Regions from separate parts of the Amycolatopsis sp. ATCC 39116 genome, predicted to be linked through region 1. Evidence: riboswitches for the same ligand, from Rfam matches in the RefSeq annotation. Region 1 holds a riboswitch; each other region holds the start of a gene.
The links. Region 1 has a riboswitch for thiamine pyrophosphate ahead of AMY39116_RS0335300 (thiamine ABC transporter substrate binding subunit). Riboswitches for the same ligand answer to the same signal wherever they lie in the genome.

Region 1 (9,209 bases):
CGCTGGCGCACGGGGATGTCGTCGATCGCGTCCAGTTCACCGTCGTGGTAGTGGCGGATCGCGGTGCTCACCGCGCCGAGGTCGCGCTTCTCGCGGAGTTCGGACGGGCGCAGTGAGGGGGAGATCTGGGGAGTCAGTTCGCCGAGGTCGGCGGTCCAGCCGGAGGCCAGGACGGCGCCGTCGCTCGCGACGATGGCGGTGAACGGTCCGATCCGGGTGTCGGTCGTGGACCAGTGGGCGATGCTCATGTCGGTTCTCCTTGACGGGGTTCAGGCTTGGCTCGAGCGCCACAGGTACATGCCGGCGTAGGACCGCCAAGGCCGCCACGCCTGGGCGCGTTCGGTGAGTGCGGGGATGTCGTCGGCGATGCCGAGGGCGGCCGCGCCCTTGCGGAGGACGAGGTCGCCGGTGAGCAGCACGTCGGGAGCGCCGAGGACGCGCATCAGCACGTAGTCGGCGGTCCATGGGCCGATGCCGGTGAGGGCGAGGAGTTCGGCTCGCAGCTCGGCGGGGTCGCGTCCGACGTGCACGTCGACGTCACCGGAGGCGAGTGCGGCGGCGGCGGCGAGGATGGCGTCGATCCGGCGCTTCGGGCCCCGCAGCACCTCGTGACCTCGCTCGGCCACCGCCTCGGCGGTGGGGAACAGCAGGAGGTCGGGCTGCCACGGGACCGGCTCGCCGAGCGCGGCGGTGAGCCGGCCGGCGGCGGTGCGCGCCGCGGCGACTGAGACCTGCTGGCCGAGCATGGCACGCAGCACCAGCTCGAAGCCGTCGGCGGCGCCGGGGACGCGGATGCCCGGGGTCGCGGCGACCGCCGGTGCCAGTGCCGGGTCGGCGGCGAGCACGCGCGCGACGGCCTCGGGGTCGGCGTCCAGGTCCAGCAGGCGCCGGGCCCGGGTGACCGCCGCGCCGAGGTCGCGGACGTCGGCGAGCCGGAGGCCGCAGCGCACGTGCCCGTCCTGCGGCCTCAGCGCCACCGTCGCGGCGCCGTGCGGGAGCCGGAGGGTGCGGGCATAGCTGTGCTCGTCGACGGACTCCACACCGGGCACGGCCCGGGCGGCGAAGAAGCCGAGGAGCCCGGCGGCGTCGAACGGCGGCCGGAACGGCAGTCGCAGGGACAGCCTGGTCCCGGCCGTGCCCGCTTCGGGCTCGGCGGCGCCGGCGCGGCGGCGTGCTGCGGCGGCGGCCGTGCGCAGCTGCGACGGGGTGCGGGCGAAGACCTCGCGGATGGTGTCGTTGAACTGCCGGACGCTGGCGAAGCCGGCCGCGAACGCGACGTCGGCCAGCGGCAGCTCGGACAGCTCGATGAGCAGCCGTGCCGAGTGCGCCCGGTGCGCGCGGGCGAGTGCCAGCGGTCCCGCGCCGAGTTCGGCGGTGAGGACCCGGCCGAGCTGCCGCTCGGAGTAGCCGAGGCGGCGGGCCAGGCCGGGCACGCCCTCGCGCTCGACGACCCCGTCGGCGATCAGTCGCATGGCCCGTGCGGCCAGGTCGGCGCGCACGTTCCACTCGGGTGAGCCGGGCACGGCGTCGGGCAGGCAGCGGCGGCAGGCGCGGAAGCCGGCGGCCTGCGCCGCGGCGGCGGTCGGGTAGAACCGCACGTTCTCCTGCCGCGGGGTGAGCGCCGGGCAGGACGGCCGGCAGTAGATGCCGGTCGTGCGCACGGCCGTGATGAACTGGCCGTCGAAGCGGGCGTCGCGCGAGGCGACGGCGCGGTAGCACCGCTCGTTGTCGCGCCAGAGCGCCTGCTCGGCCGGTGCGGCGATCGCTGTCATGGGTTCGATCCTGCCAGCAGGTCAGGCGCCTGACTGGCGGAATTCCGACATGGCCGTGAACGGGCGGCCGGGCCGGGTGGTGGGCCCGCCCCGTAGACTTCGGGCCGTGAGTCTGACCCTCGGTATCGTCGGCCTGCCCAACGTCGGCAAGTCGACCCTGTTCAACGCGCTGACCCGCAACGACGTGCTCGCCGCGAACTACCCGTTCGCCACGATCGAGCCGAACGTCGGCGTCGTGCCGCTGCCCGACGAGCGTCTGGACAAGCTCGCCGAGATGTTCAGCTCCGCCCGCACCGTGCCGGCCACGGTGTCCTTTGTGGACATCGCAGGCATCGTCAAGGGCGCGTCCGAGGGTGCCGGCCTCGGCAACAAGTTCCTCGCGAACATCCGTGAGGCCAACGCGATCTGCCAGGTCATCCGCGTGTTCGACGACCCGGACGTGGTGCACGTCGACGGCCGGGTGGACCCGTCGTCGGACATCGAGACGATCAACACCGAGCTGATCCTCGCCGACCTGCAGACGCTGGAGAAGGCGCTGCCGCGGCTGGAGAAGGAAGCCCGGACGAAGAAGGAGAACCGGCCCGCGCTGGAAGCCGCGCAGAAGGCGAAGGACATCCTCGACAGCGGACGGACATTGTTCTCCGCGCAGAAGGAGGTCGACACCGCGCTGCTGCGTGAGCTGAGCCTGCTCACCCTGAAGCCGTTCCTGTACGTCTTCAACGCCGACGAGGGTGTGCTGACCGACCAGGCGAAGCGCGAGGAGCTGACGAAGCTGGTCGCCCCCGCCGACGCCGTGTTCCTGGACGCGAAGGTCGAGGCCGAGCTGCTCGAACTCGACGACGAGGAGTCGGTGCGCGAGCTGCTGGAGTCGGTCGGCCAGACCGAGCCCGGCCTGCACGCGCTGGCCCGCGCCGGGTTCCACACGCTCGGGCTGCAGACCTACCTCACGGCGGGCCCGAAGGAGTCCCGCGCGTGGACGATCCCGCAGGGCGCCACCGCGCCCCAGGCCGCGGGTGTCATCCACACGGACTTCGAGCGGGGCTTCATCAAGGCGGAGGTCGTGTCCTACGACGACCTCGTCGAAGCCGGCTCGATGGCCGCCGCGCGCTCCGCCGGCAAGGTCCGGATGGAAGGCAAGGACTACATCATGGCCGACGGCGACGTGGTGGAGTTCAGGTTCAACGTCTGACCCGGCCTACCGCGCTGATCGCTCCGGCGGGGGCGACACCCGGTGGTCGGGGGTCGGCGTGTCTCGCAGGAGGGCCGGCATCCGGGCGTCGGCGAGTTTGAACAGTGCCGCGAACGCCAGGGCGAGCACCACGACGAGCCCCGCGTTGCGGATGGCTGCTCCGAGGCCCAGTTCCGTCACGTCCAGGAACGGGCACGGGTACCAGTCGGTGAAGGCGCCCTGCGTGAAGATGTAGACGAGCCACGCCAAGGGCCACACGAAGGCGCCCGCGACCGTCGACCACGAGATCCGCGGGCGCGGCCCGAACAGCAGCCACGCCGCGACCGTCGCCCACGGGGAGATGTAGTGGAAGCCGACGGTCGCGGCCAGGGCGGCTCCGGTGAGGTGCACCTGGGGCGCCAGCACGATCGCGAACACCAGCCCGGTGATGAGGATCCCCAGTAGCGCGTCCAGCCGCACCACACGTCAGACCGGGCCGTCGAATGTGGGGCGCCACACGAGCACCAGAGCGGCGGCGAGCACGAGCAGGTTGCTCTCGATGGTGAAGGAGCTGAAGAGCCGCCACAGGCGGACCCCGAGGCTGAGCGCCTCCCCGGTCTGGCCGGAATTCGCGTCGGCACCGCCGGTGAAGATCAGCGCCAGCTGGACGGCGAGCGAGGCGATCACGACGAGCGCGATGAGCCCGTGCCACCAGCGGGACACGGTCCGGGACGTTCGAGCCGCGGGAATCAGGTGACCGAAAGTAGCTCCTGGGTCCACGGAGCGCGTGCTCATGGCGCCGGGCCGCGGTCTCCGGGCGCGGCGGGGTGGGGTGGGGCGGCGCGAGGGCCGTGGGGCTGGTGGGCGGTGCGCGGGCTGGCGGGCCGGTGAGCCGTTGGGGGTGTCAGGGGCTGGTGGGCGGTGCGCGGGCCGGCGGGCCGGTGAGCCGTGGGCGATGTGTCGGCTGGCGGGCTGGTGGGCTGTGGGGGTTCCAGGGGTTGGTGGATGGTGCGCCAGCTGACGGGCCAGTGGGCCGTGGGGGTGTCAGGGGCTGGTGGATGGTGTGCCGGCTGACGGGCCGGCGGGCTGTCGGGGTGTCAGGGGCTGGTGGATGGTGTGCCGGCTGGCGGGCCGGTGGGCCGTGGGGTTCCAGGGGCTGGTGGGCGGTGTGCCGGCTGGCGGGCTGGAGGGCTCTGGGGGTGTTAGGGGTCGATGGGCGGTGCGCCGGCTGGTGGGCGGTGCGCGTGCCGCAGGGCGGGTGGACCATGAGCGGTGGGGCGTGCTGAGGTGGCAGGGCGCCTGCTCAAGGCCCAGCGGAGCCCGACGCCGGCGGCTGGGCGCCACCGAAAGAACAAGAGAACGCCCAGGCCGGGGAAGCCTGGGCGTTCTCTCGTGAACTGCGGGCGTCGAGCCCGTAACCGCCGATCAGCAGGTCACGTTCACCGATCCGCTCGACTCGAACGACACGTGCACGTGGTCGTAGTGGTTGGCCGTGGCGTCGCCGCGGTCTTCCATCGTCGACCAGCCGCTGCCGTCGTTGTAGCGCTGCCTCCAGATCACGTACTTGACGTTGAACTCGGACTGGTTGGCCAGCAGGTAGTCGGCGATGGCGTTGCCCGTGGACGTGTCCACCATGAAGTCCAGCGCGAGGCCACTGGGGTGGTCGCTCGTGCCGGAGCGGCCCGCTCGGCCGCCGATGTCGTCCACGCCGAACTTCGCGGCGATGTGGTTGCCCACCTTCGCCACGTGCGGCAATGTGCCCTCGAGCACCGACGAGCAGGCGTTCGCCGCCTTGGTCGTCGTCTTCGGGGTCGTCTTCGTGGACTTCGGCGTCGACTTCGAAGTGGTCGACGGCGGGGGCGCCACCGGCGGCGTCGTCGTCACCGGCGGGGGCGCCACCGGCGGCGTCGTCGTCACCGGCGGGGGAGGCGGTGGCGGCGTCGTCGTGCTGCTCGACGTGCTCGTCGGGGCCGAGGTCGTCGGCAGCGGCTTCATCTGCGCCGCCATGCTGGCCGTGTCCTGCCTGCTGAAGTTGCCGGTCAGCCAGACCGCGAAGCCCAGCACGAACGCCGCGGCCAGGCCGATCGCCAGGGGGACTCTCAGCGATTTCGCTTTGGATCTATGTCGACCCACCATTCGGAAGATCACCATTTTCGGGGAGGGGACTTTTCGGCCGTTCGGGGGATGGCCGCCCGTGACATTACGAATAGGACACGGAAAAGTCACCAACGAGTGGTCATGGACACAGATCAACTACGCGTGAAAAAGGCCCGCCGGGGTACCGGCGGGCCTTTGACCTGCTGGAACTCAGCCCAGCGCGGCGAGCACGAGAACGGCGAGCAGGGTGATCACGGTGGCCAGAGCGGTGACCCAGGCGCGCTGGGCCGGCGACAGGGCGGGCGTGGTGTTCATGGCGGCGAACCTCGGGGTGAGCAGGGACTTCCGCGCGTGACAGCGCCCACGACACCCCTGTCGTTACAGACCGGCGGCCGACGTGACCGAAATCACTCCTGTGGTCCCCGATGTCGCGCCGTGTACCAGAACACGGCCCCCGCCGCGGCGATCATCAACCCGAACGCCAGCGTCCCGACCACCACCGCGCGCGTCTCGCCCGGCGGTTCGACGGCGGTGGACGTGACCGCCGAAGCGGTCCCGGCGAGCACTCCCAGCAACAAGGCGACGGCGGCCCCCACGGCGGCCAGTCGCGTGACAACCTTCCTCATGGTGCGTTCCCTCCACCAGGGGCAACGCACGGGACCGGCCGCGAAGTTGCCGGTCCGGCCTAGATCACAGCGCGTCGATCGTGCCGTCGATCTGTTCGGCGAGCGACACGTCCTTCGCGGTGATCCCGCCCGCCGAATGGGTGCTGCACCGGAACGTCACGGTGCGCCACCGGATGTCCATGTCCGGGTGGTGGTTCACGCCCTCGGCGATCTCGGCGACGCGGTTGACCACCGCGATGGCCTGCGGAAAGTCGGCGAGTTCGGCCGTGCGCTCCAGCGCGTCGCCCGCGCGCTGCCAGTACGGCAGCTTGTTGAGGGCCTCGGAGATCTCGGTTTCGCTCAGTAGTTCCGCCATGTGCTCCATGGTGGTACGGCGGCGGGTACGCTGCACGGTTGCCACGGGAGTCCGGGTCCACCGGGCTGAGAGGCGGGTTCGCCCCGCGACCGTTCGCACCTGATCCGGATCATGCCGGCGCAGGGAGGGCCCCGACCTTTCTCGCCGGAACGAGCGAGGAGTGGTCATGAGATTCCGCACGGGCGTCCTGGTCGGCCTTGTCGCCGCCCTGACCGCGGGCTGCACGCTGGCCGGCAACGACGCGGAGGACGGCCCGGCCACGGTCACGCTCGTCACCCACGACTCGTTCGCCGCGCCGCAGCAGGTGCTCGACGCCTTCCGGCAGCAGACCGGCATCATGATCAACGTCGTGAAGAAGGGCGACGCGGGCGCGCTCACCAACACCCTGGTGCTCACGAAGGCCAACCCGATCGGCGACGCGGCGTTCGGCGTCGATTCGACCTTCGCCTCGCGCGCGCTCACCGAAGGCGTCTTCGCGCCCTACACCAGCCCCGAGGCCGATCGCGGCCCGCAGCGCTACGCCGTGGACTCCGAGCACCGCCTGTCCGCCGTCGACGTGGGCGACGTCTGCGTCAACATCGACACCACCTGGTTCGCCGAGCGCGGCATCCCGGAGCCCGCGACCTACGACGACCTGGTCAAGCCCGAGTACAAGGACCTGCTGGTCGTGGAGAACCCGGCCACCAGCTCGCCCGGACTGGCGTTCCTGCTCGGCACCATCGCCCGCTACGGCGAGCAGAACTGGCAGGCCTACTGGACCCAGCTGAAGGACAACGGCATGCGTGCCGTCGCCGGCTGGGAGGAGGCCTACGGCCAGGACTTCTCCGGCTCCTCCGGCAAGGGGCCGCGGCCGATCGTGGTGTCCTACGCGTCCTCGCCCGCCGCGGAGATCGGCGAGGACGGCAAGCCGCGCACGAAGGCGCTGCTGGACACCTGCTTCCGCCAGGTCGAGTACGCCGGTGTGCTGGCCGGCTCGCCCAACGCGGCCAACGCGCAGAAGGTGATCGACTTCCTGCTGTCCCAGCAGTTCCAGGCCACAGTGGCGGAGAACATGTACGTCTACCCGGCGCGGGAGGGCGTGGCGTTGCCCACGGCGTGGACGACGGCCGCCCCGCTGCCGCCGAACCCGGCGAGCCTGCCCGCCGAGACGGTGCAGGCCGGGCGCGAGCGGTGGATCGAGCAGTGGCGCTCCTTGCTCGGCCAGTGAGCCGTGCCGGGCTCGGGCTGGCGGCACTGGCCGTGCTGCCGCTCGGGTTCCTGGTCGTCTTCTTCGCCTGGCCGGTCGGCGCGATCCTGCGGCTGGGCTTCGTCGACGGCGAGGTGCTCGCCGCGCTCGCCGAGGGCGAGACGTGGCGGCTGGCCTGGTTCACGGTCGCGCAGGCCGCCGGTTCGACCCTGATCGCCGTGGTCGCCGGCCTGCCGGTCGCGTTCCTGCTGGCGCGCGTGCGGCTGCCCGGGGTGGCGGTCGTCCGGACGCTGGTGCTCGTCCCGTTCGTCCTGCCCACCGTGGTGGTGGGCCTGGCGTTCCGGGCGCTGTGGCCCGACGGCGGCTGGCTGTCCATCGTGCTGGCCAACGCGTTCTTCAACGTCGCCGTCGTCGGCCGCACGGTCGCCGGGCTGTGGGCGTTGCTGGACTCGCGGGCCGAGGACGCCGCCCGCGCGCTGGGCGCGTCCCGCTGGCGCGCGTTCCGCTCGGTGACGCTGCCCGCGCTGATGCCGGCGATCACGTCCGCGGCCGCCGTCGTGTTCCTGTTCTGCGCCACCAGTTTCGGCGTGGTGCTGATCCTCGGCGGCGCGCGGTACCGCACGCTGGAGACCGAGATCTACCTGCGCACCGAGAACCTGCTCGACCTGACCGGCGCGGCGGCGCTGTCGCTGGTGCAGATCGCCGCCGTGCTGGGCGCGCTGCTGCTCGGCGCGGCCGCTCGCCGCCGCCGGGAGAGCGCATTGCGGCTGCGGTCGCGCCGGGAGACCGCGCGCCGCCCGGTCGGCGGGGAGTGGGCCGTGGTCGGCGCGGCGGTGGTCGTGCTCGGCCTGCTGCTGACCCCGATCGTCGCGTTGCTGGTGCGCTCGGTGTCCACCGCGGACGGCTGGAGCCTGGCCGGTTACCGGGCGCTGTCCAGCACCGGCAACGACGGCACGCTCCAGGTGTCCGGCTGGGACGCGGCGCTGAACTCGCTGCGCACCGCGACCGACGCGACGGTGCTGGCGATGGTCATAGGGGTGTCGGCGTCGGTGCTGCTGGTCGCGTTGCGCCGGTCGCCGGGACGGCTCGCGCGCGGCGTCGGCGAGTCGATGGACGCCGCGCTGATGCTGCCGCTCGGCGTGTCCGCGGTGACCGTCGGGTTCGGCTACCTCATCACGCTCGACGCGCTGCCCGGCGACCTGCGCCGGTCGCCGCTGCTGGTGCCGCTCGCGCAGGCGCTGGTGGTGATCCCGCTGGTGATCCGCACGGTGCTGCCCGTGGTGCGGTCGATCGACGACCGCCTGCGCCAGGCCGCGGCCACCCTCGGCGCGAGCCCGGCGCGGGTGTGGCGCGAGATCGACGTGCCGCTGGCGTTCCGCGCCGTCGTCGCCGCTGCCGGGTTCGGCTACGTCGTCGCGCTCGGCGAGTTCGGCGCGACGAGCTTCCTGGCGCGCCCGCAGACGCCGACCCTGCCGGTCGCGATCGCGGCGCTGATCGCGCGGCCGGGCCAGCTCAACAACCAGATGGCGTACGCGGCGTGCGCGCTGCTCATGCTGGTCACCGCGGCCGCGGTGATCGTGATCGACCGGCTCGCGTCCGGCCGGGTGGGGGAGTTCTAGCCATGGCGTTGACCGTGTCCGGCCTGACCGTGCGGTACGGCCCGTTCACCGCCGTCTCCGGCGTGGACCTGGAGATCGCCGACGGCGAGGTGCTCGCGCTGCTCGGCCCGTCCGGCTCCGGGAAGTCGACGCTGCTGCGCGCGATCACCGGCCTGGAGCCGATCACCGCGGGCAGCGTGCGCTGGGACGGCGCCGACCTGGCCCGCGTGCCGGTGCACAAGCGCGGGTTCGGGCTGGTGTTCCAGGACGGCCAGCTGTTCCCGCACCGGGACGTGGCCGGGAACATCGCGTTCGGCCCGCGGATGCACGGGATGCCGCCGGCCGCGCGCGCGGAACGCGTGAGCCGGCTGCTCGACCTCGTCGGCCTGGCCGGCTACCAGAAGCGG
Region 2 (9,209 bases), on a different contig from region 1:
GCCGACGGCGAGGAACAACCGCCCAGCGACGTCCTCGGTTGACTCAACCACTCTCGAGCTCCTTCGCCTCGCCGACCGCTCGGGTGCGCTAAACCATACGTGCTCGCCGCGGCAAACCGAGGTGAAGCCGGGTTTTTCAGCGCGGCGGGCTGGACGCGTGCGCCCAGAACCGCTGCGGGATCCGGCCCGCCTGCCGGGCCAGCCGCCCGGCGACCACCGCCGAGCGCATCGCGTACGCCATCCGCTCCGGGTCCTGCGCCCTGGTCACCGCCGTGGACAGCAGCACCGCGTCGCACCCCAGCTCCATCGCGAGGGCCGCGTCGGAGGCCGTGCCGATGCCCGCGTCGAGGATGATCGGCACGCCCGCGCGGGCCACGATCAGCTCGATGTTGTGCGGGTTGCGGATGCCCAGCCCGGTGCCGATCGGCGCGCCCAGCGGCATCACCGCGGCGCACCCGGCCTCCTCCAGCCGCAGCGCGAGCACCGGGTCGTCGTTCGTGTAGGCGAACACGGTGAAGCCGTCGGCGACGAGCTGCTCGGCCGCGTCGAGCGTCTCGACCGGGTCGGGCAGCAGCGTCCGGTCGTCGGCGTGCACCTCGAGCTTGATCAGGTCGGTCTCCAGCGCCTCGCGGGCCAGGCGCGCGGTCAGCACGGCCTCCGCGGCGCTGCGGCAGCCCGCGGTGTTCGGCAGGAGCCGGATGCCGAGGCGGCGCAGCAAGTCGAGCACGCCAGAACCGCCCTCGGCGTCCGCGCGGCGCAGCGCGACCGTCGTCAGCTCGGTGCCGGACGCGACGAGCGCCCGTTCCAGCACCGACAGGTTCGCCGCGCCACCGGTTCCGATGATCAGCCGTGACCCGAGCTTGTGCTCGCCGATCACGAGCTGGTCGCCGTCGAACATGACCTCACCCACCTTGCACCGCCGTCAGGATCTCCAGCCGCGCGCCCGCGGGGACGGTCCTGGCCGTCCACTCGCCGCGGCGCACGACCTCGCCGTTGAGGGCGACCGCGACGCCGCGCTCGGGCGCGTCGACCGCCTTGAGCACGTCGGTCACCGTCGCGTCGTCGGGGACCTCCCGCCACTGCCCGTTGACCTGCACTTCCATCAGACCCCTCCTGTTCCGAGCCGGGCCGGGTCCGCCGCGAGCGCCTCCTCGGGCGGTTTCTCCCCGGCCAGCCAAGCCACGACGGCGTCGGCGGTCACCGGCGCCATGAGCAGACCGTTGCGGTGGTGACCGGTCGCGGCGAGGACGCCGTCGCCGAGGTCACCGATGAACGGGAGCGTGTCGGTGCTGGCCGCGCGCAGCCCGGCCGCGGTTTCGATCAGCTCGTACTCGTCGACGCTGGGGAAGATCCGCTCGGCGCCTTCGAGCAGCTCACGCACGCCGCGGGCGCTCACGGTGTCGTCGAAACCGGCCTCGTACTGCGTCGCGCCGAGGACCAGCTCGCCGCCTTCGCGCGGCACGAGGTACACCGGTCGCCCCTCGACGACGGCGCGCACCGTGCGCGTGGGCGGTGGCAGGCTCGTGCGCCGCGCGCGCAGGCGGAGGATCTCGCCCTTGAGCGGACGGACACCTCGCGCGAGCACCGGGTGCAGCCGGGCGCTGTGCGCGCCGGCGGCGACGACAACGACGTCGCACCGGACCTCGCAGTGGGCCGTGCGGACGCGGCCGGGCTCGACAGCCACCGCCTCGTCGCCGGTGAACTCGGCGCCGTGCTCGAGCGCGGCGGCTTCGAGGGCGCGGAGCAGCTTTCGGTTGTCGACCGCCAGGTCGCCGGGCACGAGCAGGCCGCCGCGCACCGCGCCGAGCCCGGGTTCGAGCGAGCGCAGCCTGCGGCCGGTGACCTGCTCGACCTCGCGGCCGACCGACCGCAGGTAGCCGGCGAGGATGTCCAGCTGGTCGGCGTCGGCCCGGTCCAGTGCCACGACGATCGTGCCGGCCCGGGACAGCCCCGGGTCGCCGCCGTCTGCCGCAAGCGCTTGCGCGAACGTGGGCCAGCGCCTGAGGGACTCCTCGCCGAGAGCGAGGGAGTCCTCCTCGCCGGGCCAGGCCTCGGTGACGGGGGCCAGCATGCCGCCGGCGACCCAGGACGCGCCGCGGCCGGGCGCGGGGTCGACGACGGTGACGCGGTGCCCGGCCGCCGCGGCGCGCCAGGCCACGGACAGGCCGATGACCCCGCCGCCGACGACGGCCACGTGCTGGTTGCTCATGAGAATCACGCTCCCTGCGCCGGCATGATCCGGATCAGGTTCCACGGTCGGAGCGCTGGCAGCTCCCTCTCAGCCCGTGGCTCGGGCTCCCGTGCGGACACCTCCACCCTAACGTGCGAGATAGGGTTCAGGCCATGCCAGGGCTCAGTGGTGACGAGATCAGGAAACGCCTCGACGCGGCGCGGCTCTACCTGTGCACCGGGGACCGGCCGGACCTGGCCGAGTTCGCCGACGCCGCACTGGCCGGCGGCGTGGACATCATCCAGTTGCGGGACAAGCGGGACGGGGCGCCGCTGGAGGCCCGTCAGGAGCTGGCCGCGCTGGAGATCCTGGCGGAGGCGTGCGCGCGGCACGGGGCGCTGCTGGCGGTGAACGACCGGGCGGACATCGCGGCGGCCGTCGACGCCGACGTGCTGCACCTGGGGCAGGACGACCTGCCGGTGCCGCTGGCGCGGCGGGTGATCGGCGACGAGCCGGTGATCGGCCGCTCGACGCACGACCGTCCACAGGCCGAGGCCGCGGCTGTGGAAGAAGGTGTGGACTACTTCTGCACCGGCCCCTGCTGGCCGACGCCGACAAAGCCCGGCCGCCCCGCGCCGGGCCTGGACTTGGTGCGCTCGACCGCGGCGCTCGGCACGGCGCGCCCGTGGTTCGCCATCGGAGGCATCGACGCCGAGCGGCTGCCGGAAGTGCTGGCGGCGGGCGCGACGCGGATCGTGGTGGTGCGGGCGATCACGGAGGCCGAGGATCCGGCTGCGGCCGCTCGTGCGCTGCGGGCGCAGCTGGACTGAGCCGGGCAGCTCGACGCTGGAACCCCGGGCTCCCGACCGCACGCGCTGGCGAACGGCCGCGCCCTCACCGCCACCCGCGCGCGGCTCTCTGGCCCAGACACGGGCGAGCCAGCGGCCGTCACGCGACCGGCTGCCCGAGGAGCTGGCGGCGGCCGCCTCACGGATCGTGGCTCGCGCCATCACCGCCACCCGCGCCGCGGACACATCTCGACTGGTCGCCCGAGGCGCCCACGGCAGGCACGATCACCGAGACCGAGGACCCGGCTGCAGCCACTCGCCCGCTGCGGGCACAGCTGGACTGACACGGGCCTTCGTCGGCCCTGGCTCGCCCGAGCGGCAGCCGAGTGTGGTTCCGCCGCGGTCAAGCCAGACCGGAGGCCCCAGACCGGCGGGAGGCTCTCAAGCCACCCGCAGGCGGTCGAGCCGCTCGTGCAGCATCGCGCGAGCCGACTCCGCCGCGCGGCGGCCGAGCAGGATCTGCACCGTGAGGCCATCCGCGAGGGCGATGAGCGTCTCCGCCTCCGCCGGGACATCCACGCCGGCCCGCACCTCGCCGGCGTCCTGCGCGGCCCGCAACAACACGGCGAGCAACTCCGCCAGCCCGGCGTAGTGGCCGCGCTGCACCTCCGCCAGCGCGGGGTCGACCGCCGACTGCGCGGTGAACGCCATCCACACCCGCGCCTCCACCGGGTCGTCGGCCGCGAGCATCGCCGTCAGCGTCTCCGCGAGCATCGTCACCGGTGACGCGGAACCGCCGATCCTGGCCTGCGCCCGCTCGCTGATCCGCCGGTTCACGTGCTCCTGCGCGAAGACCAGCATGTCCTCCTTGGTGCTGAAGCACCGCTGGACCGCGCCCATCGACACGCCCGCCTCACCGGCCACCTCGCGCAGGCTCACGCCCTCCAGCCCGCGGCGGCTGATCAACGCGCACACGGCGTCCGCGATCTGCCGCCGCCGGTCGTCGTGGTCGATCTTCCTGGGCATGTCGCCACTGTACCGATGCGAGCGCATCGGATCGTGCTACGGTTTCGATGCAGTCGCATCGGAAACGGAGGGGCCATGACCAACGCCCAGAAAGCCCGCTGGATCGTGGGCACGCTCCTGTTCGTCCAGGGCTTCGGCTCGGCCGTCACGGACGCCCTGTGGAACACCACGTTCGGCGTCGCCGGCCTGCTCCGGGCCGCCGGCTTGCCCGGCTGGTTCGACTACGTGGCCGGCACCGTCGGCGCGATCCTGCTGATCTGCGCACTCACCCGAACCAGCAGGGCGACCGGCCGTGCGTGAACTCGGCCGCCGGGCCTTCCTCGGCACGACCGCGCTCGCGGCCGCGGGCTGCACCCCACCGAAGGCAATCACGGCGGACCCGGTCTTCGTGCTCGTCCACGGCGCCAACGGCAACGCGGGCTCCTTCGCCCCGGTGGTCGCCGAACTGACCCTCGCCGGCCACCGAGCCCTGGCCGTCGACCTCCCCGGCCACGGTCCGCGGGGACACTTCCCGGTCAGCTACCAGACCCCGCAGGACCTGGCCGTCTTCGCGGCCGAACCGTCACCGCTCGCGGGGATCACCCTGGCCGACACCGTCGCGCACGTCACCGCCGTGGTCCGCCGGGCGGCGGCGCTTGGCCCGGTGGTCCTCGTCGGCCACAGCCTCGGCGGCGCGACGATCACCGGCGTCGCCAACCAGGTCCCCGGCCTCGTCGCCCGGCTGGTCTACCTGTCCGCCTTCTGCTGCGTCCGCCTGCGCAGCGTTCTCGACTGCTTCCTGGCCCCGGAAGCGGCCGGCTCGCTCCTGCCCGCCATTCCCGGCATCGGGGATCCGCAGGCCAGCGGCGTGGCGCGGACGAACTGGCGGTCGGCGGACCCCGCGTTCCTCGCGGCGGCGAAGGCCGCACTCGCCGCGGACTACGCGGACAGCACGTTCCGCGCCGCCCTGAACGCGATGGAGCCCGACGAATCGTGGGCCCTGACCACCGGTGACGCGCGCGGCGACCCGGCGACGTGGGGCCGGGTGCCGCGCACCTACCTGCGCTGCACGCGGGACCGGGCCATCCCCCTCGCGCTGCAGGACCGGATGATCCGGGAGGCCGACGAAGCGACCCCGCGCAACCGGTTCGACGTGCGCGACCTGGACGCGCCCCACCTCGGCCCCGAGGACCCGCGCGAACTGGCCGTCCTGCTCGCCGGCTGACACGAAACAGGCCCTTCGCGAAAACTCGCGAAGGGCCTGTGGCCGGTTTCGGATCAAGGACTGCTCGGTGCCGTGGTCGCCGTTTCGGACGCGGCGGACGGCGTTTCCTGGACGCTGGTGCTCGGCGTCGTCGTCACGGGGGACTCGGTCTCCTCGGCGCTGGACGACGTCGTCGGCGCGCTGCTCGTGCTCGCCGGCGCCCGCTCGTCCTCGCTCGTCGAGCTCTCGGTGACCGTCGTGACCTGCGTGGTCGTCGTCTCGGCGCCGCCGGAACCGCCGACCACCCGGCCCAGCGTCGTCCCGGTGCCGCCGGACACGGTGCTCCCGGTCGCCGCCTCGAAGCCGGTGATCGCCAGCATCCCGACCACGAACGCCACCACACTGGTCGCGACCGCGAGCGTCCACCGGCTCTTCCACCAGGGTTTCGCGGCGGCGGGCGGCGCCTCCTCCTCGACCGGCTGGTCCACCGGCTTCGGGATGAACACCGTCTTCTCGCCGCCCCCGGAACCGCCCTGCCCGGCCATCGGCATCCGGCGCGTCGCGCCGGACAGCGGTGGCGTGATCGGGTGCACGACCCTCGTCGGCATCTCGGTCAGCTGCGTGGCCGGTCTTCGCTGCGCGGCCCCGTTCTGCTGGTGCCTGATCAACGGGTGCGTCGACCGCGGCGCGACCGCGGGCGGCACGACCTTCGTCTGCTGCCGGGTCTCGGCCACGGCCAGCAGCTCGGCCGTCTTGCGCGCGGCCGCCCGCGTGCTGCGCAGCGAGCGCAGATAGATCTCGCCACCCACGGTCGTCACGATGCTCGCGACACCGGCGCCGATGACCGTGCCCGCCACCCCCAGCGTGGAGCCCAGGAAAGCAGCCGTCACCGCGGCCAGCGCCGACGCCACCACCTGCGCCGGAGACAGCCCGGACTTCTTCTCGGCGCTCTCTTCCTTCTCCTCGGTCATGATCGCGGTGTGTTCGCTCTCCCTCTCGTGTTAACCCCATCGTGTCCAACGTGTTTGTCGATTGAGATGCTCCCAGCGTTGCCGGAAGGTGACGCAGGCCACTCTCAACGTCCACAGTGGACACGACGGGCTTAACGATCCCTTGACAACGCAAGGGATCTTGGGGAGTTACGGGCGCCGCAGCGTGGTCACGAACTTGTACCGGTCACCGCGGTAGATGGACCGCACGAATTCGACCGGTTTGCCGTCCGCGGCGAACGAATGCCGCGACAGCAGGAGCATCGGGGTGCCGACGTCGGCGCCGAGCAGATCCGCCTCCTGCGGCCCGGCCAGCGCGGTCTCGATCGTCTCCTCGGCGCTGTCCATCTCCACGCCGTAGTGCTCGCGCAACACCGCGTACAGGGAACCGCCCGCCGACACGTGTTTGCGCAGGCCGCGGAACCGGCCGAGCGGCAGGTGCGTGGTCTCCAGCGCCATCGGCTCGCCGTCGGCCAGCCGGAGACGGCGCATCCGCAGCACCTTCGCGCCGTTGCGGATGCCGAGCAGCTTCGCCAGCTCGGGCTCGGCCGTCAGCTCCTCGACCTCCAGCAGCTTCGACGACGGCTCGCGACCCTTCGCCCGCATGTCCTCCGTGTAGGACGACAGCTGCAGCCGCTGCGCGAGCTTCGGCTCGGCGGCGAACGTGCCCTTGCCCTGCACCCGGTGCAGCCTGCCCTCGGCGGTGAGGTCCGCCAGGGCCTGCCGCACCGTGGTGCGGGAGACCGCGAACTCGGTGGCCAGCGAGCGTTCGGTGGGAATCGGCGAACCCGGCGGCATCGTCTCCAGCAGGTCGAGCAGATGCTGCTTCAACGCCCAGTACTTCGGTTCGCGCTGACCGCGCGTGGCTGACTCCAACATGACCGACTCCTCCTCGAACCGCGCCTCCGGCGCAGGATGAAACTACCCTTTCCGGATGGAACCGCGCCCGGGGTAGCATTGGTCTAGACCTCCGAAGGGATCCAGCATGAGCAACCCCGGACAGCACATGGCCGCGGAAATCGCCGAACAGCCCGCCGTTCTGGGCGGCCTGGTGGCCCGCCGCGGGGAGATCGCCGACGTCGCCGCCGCCATCTCCCGGCGCCCGCCGCGATTCGCCCTGCTGGCCGCGCGCGGCTCCAGCGACCACGCGGCGCTGTACGCGAAGTACCTCATCGAGGTCCTGCTCGGGCTGCCGGCCGGGCTCGTCTCGCCCTCCACGGTGACCCTCTACGGCGCGCGCCCCGACCTGCGGGACGTGCTGCTGGTGTCGGTCAGCCAGAGCGGCGGCTCGCCCGACCTGCTGGAGTTCACCCAGACCGCCCGCAAGCAGGGCGCGCTGACCGTCGCGGTCACCAACACCCCGGCCTCGCCGCTGGGCGGCGCCGCCGAACTGGCCGTCGACATCGGCGCCGGCACCGAGACAGCGGTGGCCGCCACCAAGACGTACTCCGCGACGCTGCTCGCGTTGTACCTGCTCATCGACGCCGTCCGGGGCGGCGACTCGTCCGCCGCGGCCGAGATCGAACCGCTGGCGCGGCAGGCGCTGGAGGTCGACGTGCAGCGCGCCGTGGACCGGTACCGCTTCGTCGACCGGATCATCACCACCGGTCGCGGCTACTCCTATGCGACCGCGCTGGAGTCCGCGCTCAAGCTCGCCGAGACCAGCTACCTCGCCGCCCGCGCGTACAGCGGCGCGGACCTGCTGCACGGGCCGGTCGCGGCCGTCGACGAGGAGACCGCGGTGCTGGCGATCACCGGCGCCGGGCGGGGCGGAGCCGCCCTGCGCGACGTGCTCACCGCGGTGGCCGGGCGCGGCGCCGACGTGCTGGCGCTCGGGTCGTCGGCGGGCGAGGTGCCCGCCGCGGTCCGCATCCCGGTACCGTCCGTGGCCGAGGAACTCGCGCCAGTGCTGGAGGTGCTGCCGGTGCAGCGGATCGCGCTCGGGCTGGCGCTGGCCCGCGGCTTCGACCCGGACCGCCCGCGCGGGCTGAACAAGGTGACCAGGACGCGATGAAGTTCGTCCTCGGGGTCGACGCGGGTGGCACGTCCACGCGTGCGCTGGCGGTCGCCGCGGACGGCACGGTGCTCGGTGCCGGGCGCGCGGGCGGCGCCAACCCGAACTCGCACCCGCCCGCGGAGGCGGTCGCCAACCTGGCGGCGGCGATCCGCGCGGCCACCGAAGTCCCCGGCCGGGCAAGCGCTTGCGTCGTCGGCATGGCCGGCACCGCGAAGCTGACCGACCCGGCGGTCGCGGCCCTGTTCGAGCGCACCTGGCGCGACCTGGGCCTGGACCGCGTGGTGGTGCTGACCGACGCGGAGGTCGCGTTCGCCGCCGCCACCGACGCGCCCGACGGGACCGTGCTGATCGCGGGCACCGGCTCGATCGCGGGCCGGATTCGCAAGCGCCGCATGGTCGCCACCGAGGGCGGCTACGGCTGGCTGCTGGGCGACGAGGGCTCCGGGTTCTGGCTGGGCCGGGAGGCCGTGCGCGCCACGCTGGCCGCGCTGGGCCGCGACGGCGACCTCGGCCCGCTGGCCACCGCGGTGCTGGCCGAGGCCGGGGTCGACGCGACCGACCGGAAGTACGCGTGGCGGCGGCTGATCACGGTCGCCAACGCCGAGCCGCCGGTCCGCCTCGCCCGGTTCGCGCCGCTGGTCGCGGTCGACGACCCGGCCGCGACCGACATCGTCGAGCGCGCCGCCGACCTGCTGGTCGCGACCGCGCTGGCGACCCGCGAGCCGGACGAGGACACCCCGGTGGTGCTGGTCGGCAGCGTCCTCGGCGACGGCACCAGGGTCGGCGAGCGGGTGCGGGCGAAGCTGGCCGGGCTCGAGGTCCGCACCAGTTCGGACGGTGTACTCGGTGCGGCCTGGCTGGCCGCGGTCGAGGCGTTCGGGGAGGCCGCGGCGCGCCGTCCGGGCTGACCGACCAAAGATCCGGGCGTTTTTCGTGCGCGGAGCACGAGTGCCGGGCCCGCCGCCCGTCGTACGGTGTGGGCGGCCCCCGGACCTCCCCCTCGCCGGGGGCTCTTACTCGCGCCCGGACTCCGGCA
Region 3 (9,209 bases), on a different contig from region 1:
CAGGCGCACCTCGTCCAGGTTGGGCGTGATCACCGCGGCCCGCGGCAGCAGCAGGTCCCGCAGCGCGGCCAGCCCGGCCGCGTCGAACAGCGGGTGCCCGTGCATCGACGCGGCCACCGGGTCGACCACGAACGGCACCTTCGAGTCCCGCCCGATCTCCGCCCGGTCGCACGCCTCCGCGACCGCCTCGATGATCTCCGCGGAGGCCAGCATGCCGGTCTTCGCCGCCTGCATGCCCATGTCCGCGGCCACGGCCTCGATCTGCCCGGCCACGATCCGCGCCGGGATGTCGGACCGGTCGTGCACGCCGAGCGTGTTCTGCACGGTCACCGCCGTGACCGCGACCAGGCCGTGCACCCCGCAGGTCAGGAACGTGCGCAGGTCCGCCTGCAACCCCGCGGCACCACCGGAGTCGGATCCGGCGATGGTCAGGGCGGCAGGCGGACTCGCGTTCTGGCTCATGCCCCCAGTGTCGCAAACCCGCCGATCAAGCGAGCCGCCAGAACGGGGACACCGGCCCGACGCCCTCGCCCAGCGGGTACGCCTCGGCCACGCACCGCTCGATGAACCGCTTGCCCTCGTCCACCGCGTCCGGCACCCCGAGCCCCTTGGCGAGGAACGCGGTGATCGACGAGGCCAGCGTGTCGCCGCCGCCGTGCGTGTGCGGCGTGTCGATCCGCCGCGCGGACAGCTCGATGAACTGCACGCCGTCGGACAGCAGGTCGACGCACTCCGGGTCGTCGTAGAGGTGCCCGCCCTTGACCAGTACCCACATCGGACCGAGGGCCAGCAGCGCCCGTGCCGCGTCGCGCTGGCTGGCCCTGTCGGTGACCTCGACGCCGGTGAGCAGCCGGACCTCGTCCAGGTTCGGGGTCACCAGCGTGGCGCGCGGGAACAGCTCCGTGCGGATGGCTTCCAGCGCCTCCTCACGCAGCAGCGCGTCCCCGTGCATCGACGCCGCCACCGGGTCCACCACGAACGGCACGTCCGCGTTGCGTCCGATGTGGACCTCGTCGAGCGTCTTGGCGACGGCGGTGATGATCTCCGCCGTCGCCAGCATGCCGGTCTTGGCCGCGTCCACGCCCATGTCCCCGGCAACGGCCTTGATCTGCGCCGACACGACGTCCGGCGGGATCTCGGTGAAGCCCTGCACACCGACGGAGTTCTGCACGGTGACCGCGGTGATCGCGGTCATCCCGTGCACCCCGCAGGCGAAGAACGCCCGCAGGTCGGCCTGGATCCCCGCCCCACCGCCGGAATCGCTCCCGGCGATGGTCAGCGCGGTCTTCGGGGTGACGCTCATTACGGCTGGACCACCGGGAGGTAGACCTGCTTGCCGTTCTCGGCGAACTCGGCCGACTTCTCCTGCATCCCGGCCTCGATCGCATCCACAGTGGACAGCCCGTGCTCCTCGGCGTACTTGCGGACGTCCTGGGTGATCCGCATGGAGCAGAACTTCGGCCCGCACATCGAGCAGAAGTGCGCCGTCTTGGCGGGCTCGGCGGGCAGTGTCTCGTCGTGGAACGAGCGCGCGGTGTCCGGGTCGAGCGAGAGGTTGAACTGGTCGGTCCAGCGGAACTCGAAGCGGGCCTTGGACAGCTCGTCGTCCCAGTCCTGGGCGTACTGGTGGCCCTTGGCGAGGTCAGCGGCGTGCGCGGCGATCTTGTACGCGATCACGCCCGCCTTCACGTCGTCCCGGTTGGGCAGGCCCAGGTGCTCCTTCGGCGTCACGTAGCACAGCATCGCCGTGCCGTACCAGCCGATCTGCGCCGCGCCGATGGCGGAGGTGATGTGGTCGTAGGCAGGCGCGATGTCCGTCGTGAGTGGACCGAGCGTGTAGAACGGGGCCTCGCCGCAGAGCCGTTCCTCCAGCTCCACGTTCTCCTTGATCTTGTGCATCGGCACGTGGCCGGGGCCTTCGATCATCACCTGGACGTCGTGGGCGCGCGCGATGTGCGTGAGTTCGCCGAGCGTCTCCAGCTCCGCGAACTGGGCGCGGTCGTTGGCGTCCGCGATCGAGCCGGGGCGCAGGCCGTCGCCGAGCGAGAACGTCACGTCGTAGGCGCGCAGGATCTCGCACAGCTCCTCGAAGTGCGTGTACAGGAACGACTCCTTGTGGTGCGCCAGGCACCACGCGGCCATGATCGAACCGCCGCGGGAGACGATGCCGGTCACCCGGTTCGCGGTCAGCGGGATGTAGCGCAGCAGCACGCCGGCGTGCACGGTCATGTAGTCCACGCCCTGCTCGCACTGCTCGATCACGGTGTCCCGGTAGACCTCCCAGGACAGCTTGGCCGGATCGCCGTCCACCTTCTCCAGGGCCTGGTAGATCGGCACCGTGCCGACCGGCACCGGGGAGTTGCGCATGATCCACTCGCGCGTTTCGTGGATGCGCTTGCCGGTGGACAGGTCCATGATCGTGTCGGCGCCCCAGCGGGTCGCCCACACCATCTTGTCGACCTCCTCCTCGACCGACGACCACACGGCCGAGTTGCCCATGTTCGCGTTGACCTTCACCAGGAAGTTCTTCCCGATGATCGCGGGCTCGCTCTCCGGGTGGTTGCGGTTGACCGGGATGACCGCCCGGCCCGCGGCGACCTCGTCGCGCACGAACTCGGGCGTGACCCGCTCGCGCGCGGCGATGAACTCCATCTCGCGGGTGATCACGCCGGCCTTGGCGAAGCCCAGCTGCGTGTTGTGCTCCCGGTTCGCGATCCAGTCGGCACGCAGCGGCGCCAGTCCACTGTGGACGTCGATCGTGACGTCGGGGTCGGTGTACGGGCCGGAGGTGTCGTAGACGTCGAAGTGGTCGCCGTTGGTCAGCTCGATGCGGCGGGCCGGGACCTTCAGCCCGTTTTCGGTGTGGTGGTAGACCTTCCGGGATCCGGTGATCGGCCCGGTGGTCACGGTCGGCGCGACGTTCTTGCCGTTTTCCAGCGTCGTCACTAGAAATACTCCCTACGCCGGCATTACCCGGTCAGGTTCAGCGGTCGGCGGCGCCGGGTCCCAACGGACACCAGCCGCCCTCTCAGCCCGCCAAGGCGCGAGCTCCCGCGTGTTCGGTTGTCCGTCCGACCATGCCACGTCGCGCGGCAGACCTCAAGAGCACGACGGTGAGACCGCTCACCCGCGCTGGAGTTTCACACCGGTGTCAGCCCCTAGGTTGACGATCATGCGAACCACGGCCGCGCTGATCGCGCTCGGCGCCTGTCTCTTCGTGGTCGTCACGGCGGAGACGCTCGTGATCGGACTGCTGCCCGCGTTGTCGGCCGACCTGCGGGTGCCGGTGCCCTCGGCCGGCCTGCTCGTGGCCGGGTACGCGCTGACGGTGACCATCGGCGGTCCGCTCGTGACCGCCGCGACCCTGCGGGTGCCGCGCAAGGCGGCGCTGCTCGGGCTGGTCGCGGTGTTCGCGGCGGGCAACGCGCTCGCGGCGAGCGCGACCGGGTTCGGCGTGCTGCTGGCCGCGCGGGTCGTCACCGCGCTGACGCACAGCACGTTCTTCGCGATCGCGCTCGTGCTGGCCGCGTCGATGGTCCACCCGTCGAAGCGCGGGTGGGCCATCGCGTTCGTGTCGACCGGGCTGAACCTGGCGACCGTCCTCGGCGCGCCGCTGGGCACCCTCGCGGGTGAGGCGTACGGGTGGCGGACGTCGTTCTGGTTGCTGGCGGCCGTGGCGCTGGCCGCGATGGCGGCGGTGGCGCTGCTGGTGCCCGCCGCCCGGACCGCGGAACCGCCGCGGCTGGGACCGGAGCTGCGGGCGCTGGTGACGCGGCCGGTGCTGGTGCTGCTGGCGGTGACGCTGGTGACGGAGACCGGGTTCTTCGTGGCCTACACCTACCTGTCGCCGATCCTCGGCCGGATCTTCCCGCCCGGCGGGGTGGTCGTGCTGCTCATGGTGTTCGGCGCCGGGGCGCTGTGCGGGAACCTGGCCGGTGGGCGGCTCGCGGACCGGTGGCCGTGGGCTTCGCTGCGGGCGCTCATCTCGGTGCTGGCGGCGGCGATGGTCCCCTTCGCGGCGATCGCTTCGGTGCGAGCCGGGGCGGTAGTCGGCGTGTTCGCACTGGGCGCGGTGGCGTTCGCGCTGGTCCCCGGGTTGCAGACGCGGGTGGTGGTGGCCGCCGCCGGAGCGCCGACGCTGGCGGTCGCGGTCTACACGTCGATCTTCAACCTGGGCATCAGCGCGGGCGCGTGGCTGGGCGGGCGCGCGTTGTCGGCCGGTGCCGCGCTGGGCGCGTTGCCGCTGCTGGGGGCGGCCGGCGTGCTCGGCGGGCTGGCCGTGTCGGCTCTCCACCGCGCCCGAGCTCTTCAGTCCGGCCGGCGCAGCCCGGCGACGAGCATGCCGACCAGGCGGCGCGCGTCGTAGGGGTGCTTGCTGCTCGCGCCCGCACAGAGACCGCCGATGCCGCGCATCAGCTCGTACGCGTCGAGGCCGTCGCGGATCTCGGCCGACGCGGCTTCGAGCAGCTGTGTGCAGACCGGGACGAGCCGCTCCAGGAAGTACGAGTGCAGCGGGTCGTAGCAGGGGTCGTCGGACTGCAGCACGGCGGGCAGGCCCTGCTTGGTGATCACGAAGTCCACGAACCGGTCGAGCCACTCCGCCAGGGCGGCGTACGGCGTCGCGCTCGCGGCGAGCAGCGCCGGACCGGCCTCGGCGAGCGCTTCCACCTGGTGCCGGTAGACCGCGATGATCAGGTCCGCCCTGGTGGGGAAGTGGCGGTAGATCGTGGCGGTCCCGACGCCCGCCTTGGCCGCGATGTCGCGGATCGGCGCCTCCACCCCGGACGCGACGAAGACCGCGGCCGCCGCGTCGAGCAGGGCTTTCTGGTTGCGCCGCGCGTCGGCCCGCTTGGGTGCGCTGTCGTCCACGCCGTCCATTCTCCCACCCGGTGGTAGCTAAGCGGGACACTGTCCCGTATGTTAACCGGGACAGTGTCCCGTTTCTGATCGGAGTGAACGATGACGACCTACCTGCTGGTGCACGGCGCGTGGCACACCGGGGAGTGCTGGACGCGGGTGACGCCGTTGCTGGAGGCGGCCGGGCACCGCGTGCTCGCGCCGACGCTGACCGGCTACGGCGACACGGTGCACCTGGCCGGGCCCGAGGTCGGCCTCGACACGCATGTCGCGGACGTGACCGGGCTGATCCGCGCGGAGGACCTCACCGACGTCGTGCTCGTCGGGCACAGCTACGCCGGGCTGGTGATCTCGTCGGTGGCGAACGAGTTGCCGGACCGGATCGCGCGGCTGGTGTACCTGGACGCGATGGTCCCGGAGGACGGCGAATCCGCGGCGGACGTCCTGCCCGTCACCCAGGGGCTGATCGACCTGGCGCTGGCCTCCGAAAGCGGCTGGCGCGTCCCGCCGATGCCCGAGCTGCCGCCGCCGGCCGGCCTGTTCGGCGTCACGGATCCTGATGACATCGCCTGGCTGCGCACGATGCTGTCCGACCAGCCGGTGCGCTGCCTGCAGCAACCGGTGCGGCTGGACAACCCGGCGACGCGGGCGATCCCGCGGACGCACATCCACTGCACGGTGAAACCGGAGGGCTTCTCGCGCCGCCCCGTGCCCGCCGTGCAGCCCAACGGAACGCCCGCGGAGGTCTGGGAACTGCCCACGGGCCACGACTGCATGATCACGACGCCGGTGGAGCTGAGCGAGCTGCTGCTGAAGCTCGCCTGAAGGCCGCGGACTGACGTGCCGGACCGCGGTTGACCACGGGAAACGCCCTTCTAGGCTGCGGCACGTGGGCGACTGGGAGACCCGGCTTCGCGAGTGGCAGAACCTCGACGTGCCGGAGGGCTGGCGGGCGGAGATCACCGCGGCAGGGGTGACGTTGACGCCGCTCGTCGACAACGGGCACAGCAGGATCGCTGCGTCGGTCCATCGCGCCTTGGTGCGGGCGGTCCCGGAGGACCGGGCCATCGTGCAGAAGCTCGGCGTCTCCATTCGGGGCGCGAGCCGGCTCTACGTGCCCGGCCTGGTCGTGGTTCCGCACCACGAACTGCTGTCGCGCCCGGACAACGTGCCCGTTCCGGCGGAGGCCGCGGAACTGGTGGTGGAGATCGTCTCCCAAGGGAACGCCCGCACGGATTGCGTCGAGAAGCTCTGGGCCTACGCCCAGGCGCCGGTGCCCCTCTACCTCCTGATCGACCGGTACGCCAAGCCGAAGCCGTCGGTCACCCTGTTCTCGGATCCCGTCGACGGGCACTACCGCCGCTCGGAGCAGGTGTCCTTCGGCGAGGAGATCCGCCTGCCCGCGCCGTTCGACCTCGTGCTCGCGACCGCGGCCTTCTAACTCACCAGCTCGCTCGGCGTCGCGAACACGTCGACCATCGCGCCGTTCCTCAGCACCGTGATGGCCAGCCTCGTGCCGATCACCTCGGCGAACAGCTGCCGCTGGATGTCCTGCGCGTCCGTGATCCGCGAGCGCCCCACGGTCAGCACCAGGTCGCCCGGCCGCAGCCCCGCCCGTTCGGCCGGCCCGCCGCGCACCACCTCCACGATCCGCAGCCCCGCGCGCTGCCCGGTGTGCTCGGCGACCTCGTCCGGCAACGGCGCCGGCACCCCGACCACCCCGAGGTACGCGCGCCGCACCCGGCCCTCCACCAGCAGCGTGTCGATGATCCGCCGGGTGGTCTCGTTGATCGGCACCGCCAGACCGAGGCCGAACCCGGCGACCGCCGTGTTGACGCCGACCACCCGGCCCGCCGAGTCCGCCAGTGCGCCGCCCGAGTTGCCCGGGTTCAGCGCCGCGTCGGTCTGGATCACATTCTCGATCACGCGCCCAGCGCTGCGGGTGCGCACCGGCAGCGACCGGCCCAGCGCGCTGACCACGCCCGCGGTCACCGAACCGGCGAGCCCGAGCGGGCTGCCGATCGCCACCACGAGCTGCCCGACAACCAGCTTGTCCGCGTCGCCCATCCGGGCCGCGCTCGGCGCTTCCGACGCGCGCAGCACGGCCAGGTCCGACAACGGATCCGCGCCGACCACCGTGAACCGCGCCTCGGTGCCGTCCGAGTACGTCGCCGTGCCGTGCGTGCCGCCGCCGACCACGTGCGCGTTCGTCACCAGGTGCCCGTCGTCGGCGAACACGACCGCCGAACCACTGCCCCGGGACAGCCGCACGCTCGCCACGTGCGGCGTCACCTCGGCGGCCACCGTGCTCACCGAGCGTGAGTAGGCGTCGAGGGCATCGGTGTCATCCACCGCCACCACCACCCCGCGATTACACGATTACATCAATAACCAGTGTGCGCTCGCGGGCACGCGGAAGCCGCCCCGTTCACCGAGGGCGAAAGCTCACTCCGAGCCGGGCAGCCAGGACAGACCGGGCACGCCCCACTTGTTGCGCTTGAGCATGCGCTTCGCGTCGCGCGCGTGGCGCCCGACCAGGCGGTCCAGGTAGATGTAGCCGTCCAGGTGGTCGGTCTCGTGCTGCAGGCAGCGCGCGAAGTACCCGGTGCCCTCGACCTCGATCGGGTTGCCGTCGAGGTCGAAGCCGGTGACCTTGGCCCAGCTCGCCCGCCCGGTCGGGTACGACTCGCCGGGCGCGGACAGGCAGCCCTCCCAGTCGTCGTCGGGGTCGGGCATGGTCTCCGGGATCTCGGAGGTCTCCAGCTTCGGGTTGACCACCAGGCCCTTGTGCCGCACACCCTGGTCGTCGGGGCAGTCGTAGACGAAGACACGCAGGTCGACGCCGATCTGGTTGGCCGCCAGCCCCACCCCTTCGGCGGCGTACATGGTCTCGAACATGTCGTCGGTGAGGGTGCGCAGCTCGTCGTCGAACTTCTCCACCTCGCGGGTGGGGTTGTGCAGCACCGGGTCGCCGGCGATCCGGATCGGGTGGATGGTCACAATCCGCGATCGTACCCAGCGGACGAGCCGTGACGCGCCGGGCCGTGATCCCACAACCGGACCCTCGACCCGTGGTTGAATGGCGCCCGCGGGATCACAACCGTGTGGTTTGCGACTTGAGGAGTCAGATGGACGCCGCGGAGTCGATGGCCGGAGGCGACCGGCCGTCGCCCGAGCCCACCGGCGACGAGGGCGGGCTCACGCCCCGTGAGCTCAAGGTGCTGGCGTTCGAACGCCAGTGGTGGCGCTACGCGGGGGCCAAGGAACAGGCCGTCCGCGAAGAGTTCGGCCTCTCGCCCACCCGGTACTACCAGCTGCTCAACCAGCTCCTCGACAAAGAGGAAGCGATGCGCGCCGACCCGATGCTGGTGAAGCGGCTGCGCAAGATGCGCTCCGCGCGGCAGCGCAAACGGGTCGCCCGGCGACTGGGGATCGAAGCGCTATGAACTTTCTGCAGGGCCTGTCCCGCCCGCTGCGCCTGGCCGGTGTGGTGCTGATCGGGGTCGCTCTCGTGGCGGTCGTGATCGGCGGCATCACCGCGCTGAACGGCGACGGGGACAACGGCCAGACCGCGGCGCCGAGCCCGACGGCCACGGACGGGACGACAGCGCCCACCGAGACCACGGGCGCGACCCCCACTGAGCCGACACCGCCGAGCCCGGTCCCGCCGACCTCCGAAACGCCGCCGCCGGGCCAGCCGACGGACACCGCGACCCCGGGCGGGCCCGGTGGCACGGCGACCCAGCCGGGCGGCACGACGGGCGCCCCTGGCGCGGGCGACGGCGGAGCGGCCGCCGACCAGACCGCCGCCAAGTGGGTGCCGGTGCGGGTCTACAACAACAGCACGATCCACGGCCTGGCCGCCCGCGCCGCCAACGAGCTGCGCGCGAACGGCTGGAACGTCGTCGAGGTCGGCAACTACCCGCAGGGCATCATCCCGACGACGACGGTGTACTACACGCCGGGCACGGACGAGGAGACCGCGGCGCGCTCGCTGGCCACCGCGTTCGGCATGAAGGTCGAGCCGCGGTTCGACGGCATCCAGGACGCGAGCCCGGGTGTCATCGTGATCGTCACCAACGACTACAAGGGCTCGCAGGTCAAGGGTTCCTGAACCCGGGTTTCCGGAAAGGGCGGCCGGCGCTACCGGCCGCCCTTTCCGCGTGTCAGGCCCGGTTCTTCGCGTAGGCCTCCAGCGCGGCCAGCTGCGCCGGGTCCAGCGAGGGCCGCACCGCCTTGCGCGCCGTCTCCAAGTGCGCCGCCGTGACCTCGGCGGCCTCCAGCGACTCGCGCATCGCGGTGAGCGCGGCCTCCCGGATCAGCGCCGCGCAGTCCGCCGCCGAGTAGCCGTC

Region 2: it holds a riboswitch for thiamine pyrophosphate, as region 1 does, so the genes downstream of both, thiO (glycine oxidase ThiO) here and AMY39116_RS0335300 (thiamine ABC transporter substrate binding subunit) in region 1, are expected to answer to the same signal.
Region 3: it holds a riboswitch for thiamine pyrophosphate, as region 1 does, so the genes downstream of both, thiC (phosphomethylpyrimidine synthase ThiC) here and AMY39116_RS0335300 (thiamine ABC transporter substrate binding subunit) in region 1, are expected to answer to the same signal.

The regions. Positions count from the first base shown of each region.
Region 1 is NZ_AFWY03000056.1:35,598-44,806, reverse strand. It holds gene AMY39116_RS0335340 (methylated-DNA--[protein]-cysteine S-methyltransferase) at 1-248, opposite strand, end outside; gene AMY39116_RS0335335 (AlkA N-terminal domain-containing protein) at 270-1,772, opposite strand; gene ychF (redox-regulated ATPase YchF) at 1,879-2,961, shown strand; gene AMY39116_RS47215 (Pr6Pr family membrane protein) at 2,968-3,423, opposite strand; gene AMY39116_RS47210 (hypothetical protein) at 3,427-3,663, opposite strand; gene AMY39116_RS48200 (hypothetical protein) at 4,366-4,686, opposite strand; gene AMY39116_RS48195 (hypothetical protein) at 4,670-5,203, shown strand; gene AMY39116_RS0335310 (hypothetical protein) at 5,445-5,663, opposite strand; gene AMY39116_RS0335305 (4a-hydroxytetrahydrobiopterin dehydratase) at 5,728-6,018, opposite strand; TPP riboswitch at 6,052-6,162, shown strand; gene AMY39116_RS0335300 (thiamine ABC transporter substrate binding subunit) at 6,185-7,225, shown strand; gene AMY39116_RS0335295 (iron ABC transporter permease) at 7,222-8,823, shown strand; gene AMY39116_RS0335290 (ABC transporter ATP-binding protein) at 8,826-9,209, shown strand, end outside.
Region 2 is NZ_AFWY03000004.1:175,363-184,571, forward strand. It holds gene AMY39116_RS0306990 (MarR family winged helix-turn-helix transcriptional regulator) at 1-51, opposite strand, end outside; gene AMY39116_RS0306995 (thiazole synthase) at 137-898, opposite strand; gene thiS (sulfur carrier protein ThiS) at 903-1,103, opposite strand; gene thiO (glycine oxidase ThiO) at 1,103-2,209, opposite strand; TPP riboswitch at 2,204-2,312, opposite strand; gene thiE (thiamine phosphate synthase) at 2,344-3,000, shown strand; gene AMY39116_RS0307015 (TetR/AcrR family transcriptional regulator) at 3,400-3,984, opposite strand; gene AMY39116_RS42340 (hypothetical protein) at 4,060-4,284, shown strand; gene AMY39116_RS0307025 (alpha/beta hydrolase) at 4,277-5,188, shown strand; gene AMY39116_RS0307030 (hypothetical protein) at 5,242-6,138, opposite strand; gene AMY39116_RS0307035 (GntR family transcriptional regulator) at 6,307-7,035, opposite strand; gene AMY39116_RS0307040 (SIS domain-containing protein) at 7,163-8,170, shown strand; gene AMY39116_RS0307045 (N-acetylglucosamine kinase) at 8,167-9,081, shown strand; gene AMY39116_RS0307050 (DUF3159 domain-containing protein) at 9,187-9,209, opposite strand, start outside.
Region 3 is NZ_AFWY03000004.1:165,148-174,356, reverse strand. It holds gene thiD (bifunctional hydroxymethylpyrimidine kinase/phosphomethylpyrimidine kinase) at 1-462, opposite strand, end outside; gene thiD (bifunctional hydroxymethylpyrimidine kinase/phosphomethylpyrimidine kinase) at 488-1,303, opposite strand; gene thiC (phosphomethylpyrimidine synthase ThiC) at 1,303-2,946, opposite strand; TPP riboswitch at 2,939-3,065, opposite strand; gene AMY39116_RS0306970 (MFS transporter) at 3,173-4,366, shown strand; gene AMY39116_RS0306965 (TetR/AcrR family transcriptional regulator) at 4,309-4,878, opposite strand; gene AMY39116_RS0306960 (alpha/beta fold hydrolase) at 4,960-5,682, shown strand; gene AMY39116_RS0306955 (Uma2 family endonuclease) at 5,747-6,298, shown strand; gene AMY39116_RS0306950 (S1C family serine protease) at 6,295-7,209, opposite strand; gene AMY39116_RS0306945 (peptide deformylase) at 7,303-7,857, opposite strand; gene AMY39116_RS0306940 (DUF3263 domain-containing protein) at 7,986-8,303, shown strand; gene AMY39116_RS0306935 (LytR C-terminal domain-containing protein) at 8,300-8,971, shown strand; gene AMY39116_RS0306930 (AAA family ATPase) at 9,024-9,209, opposite strand, start outside.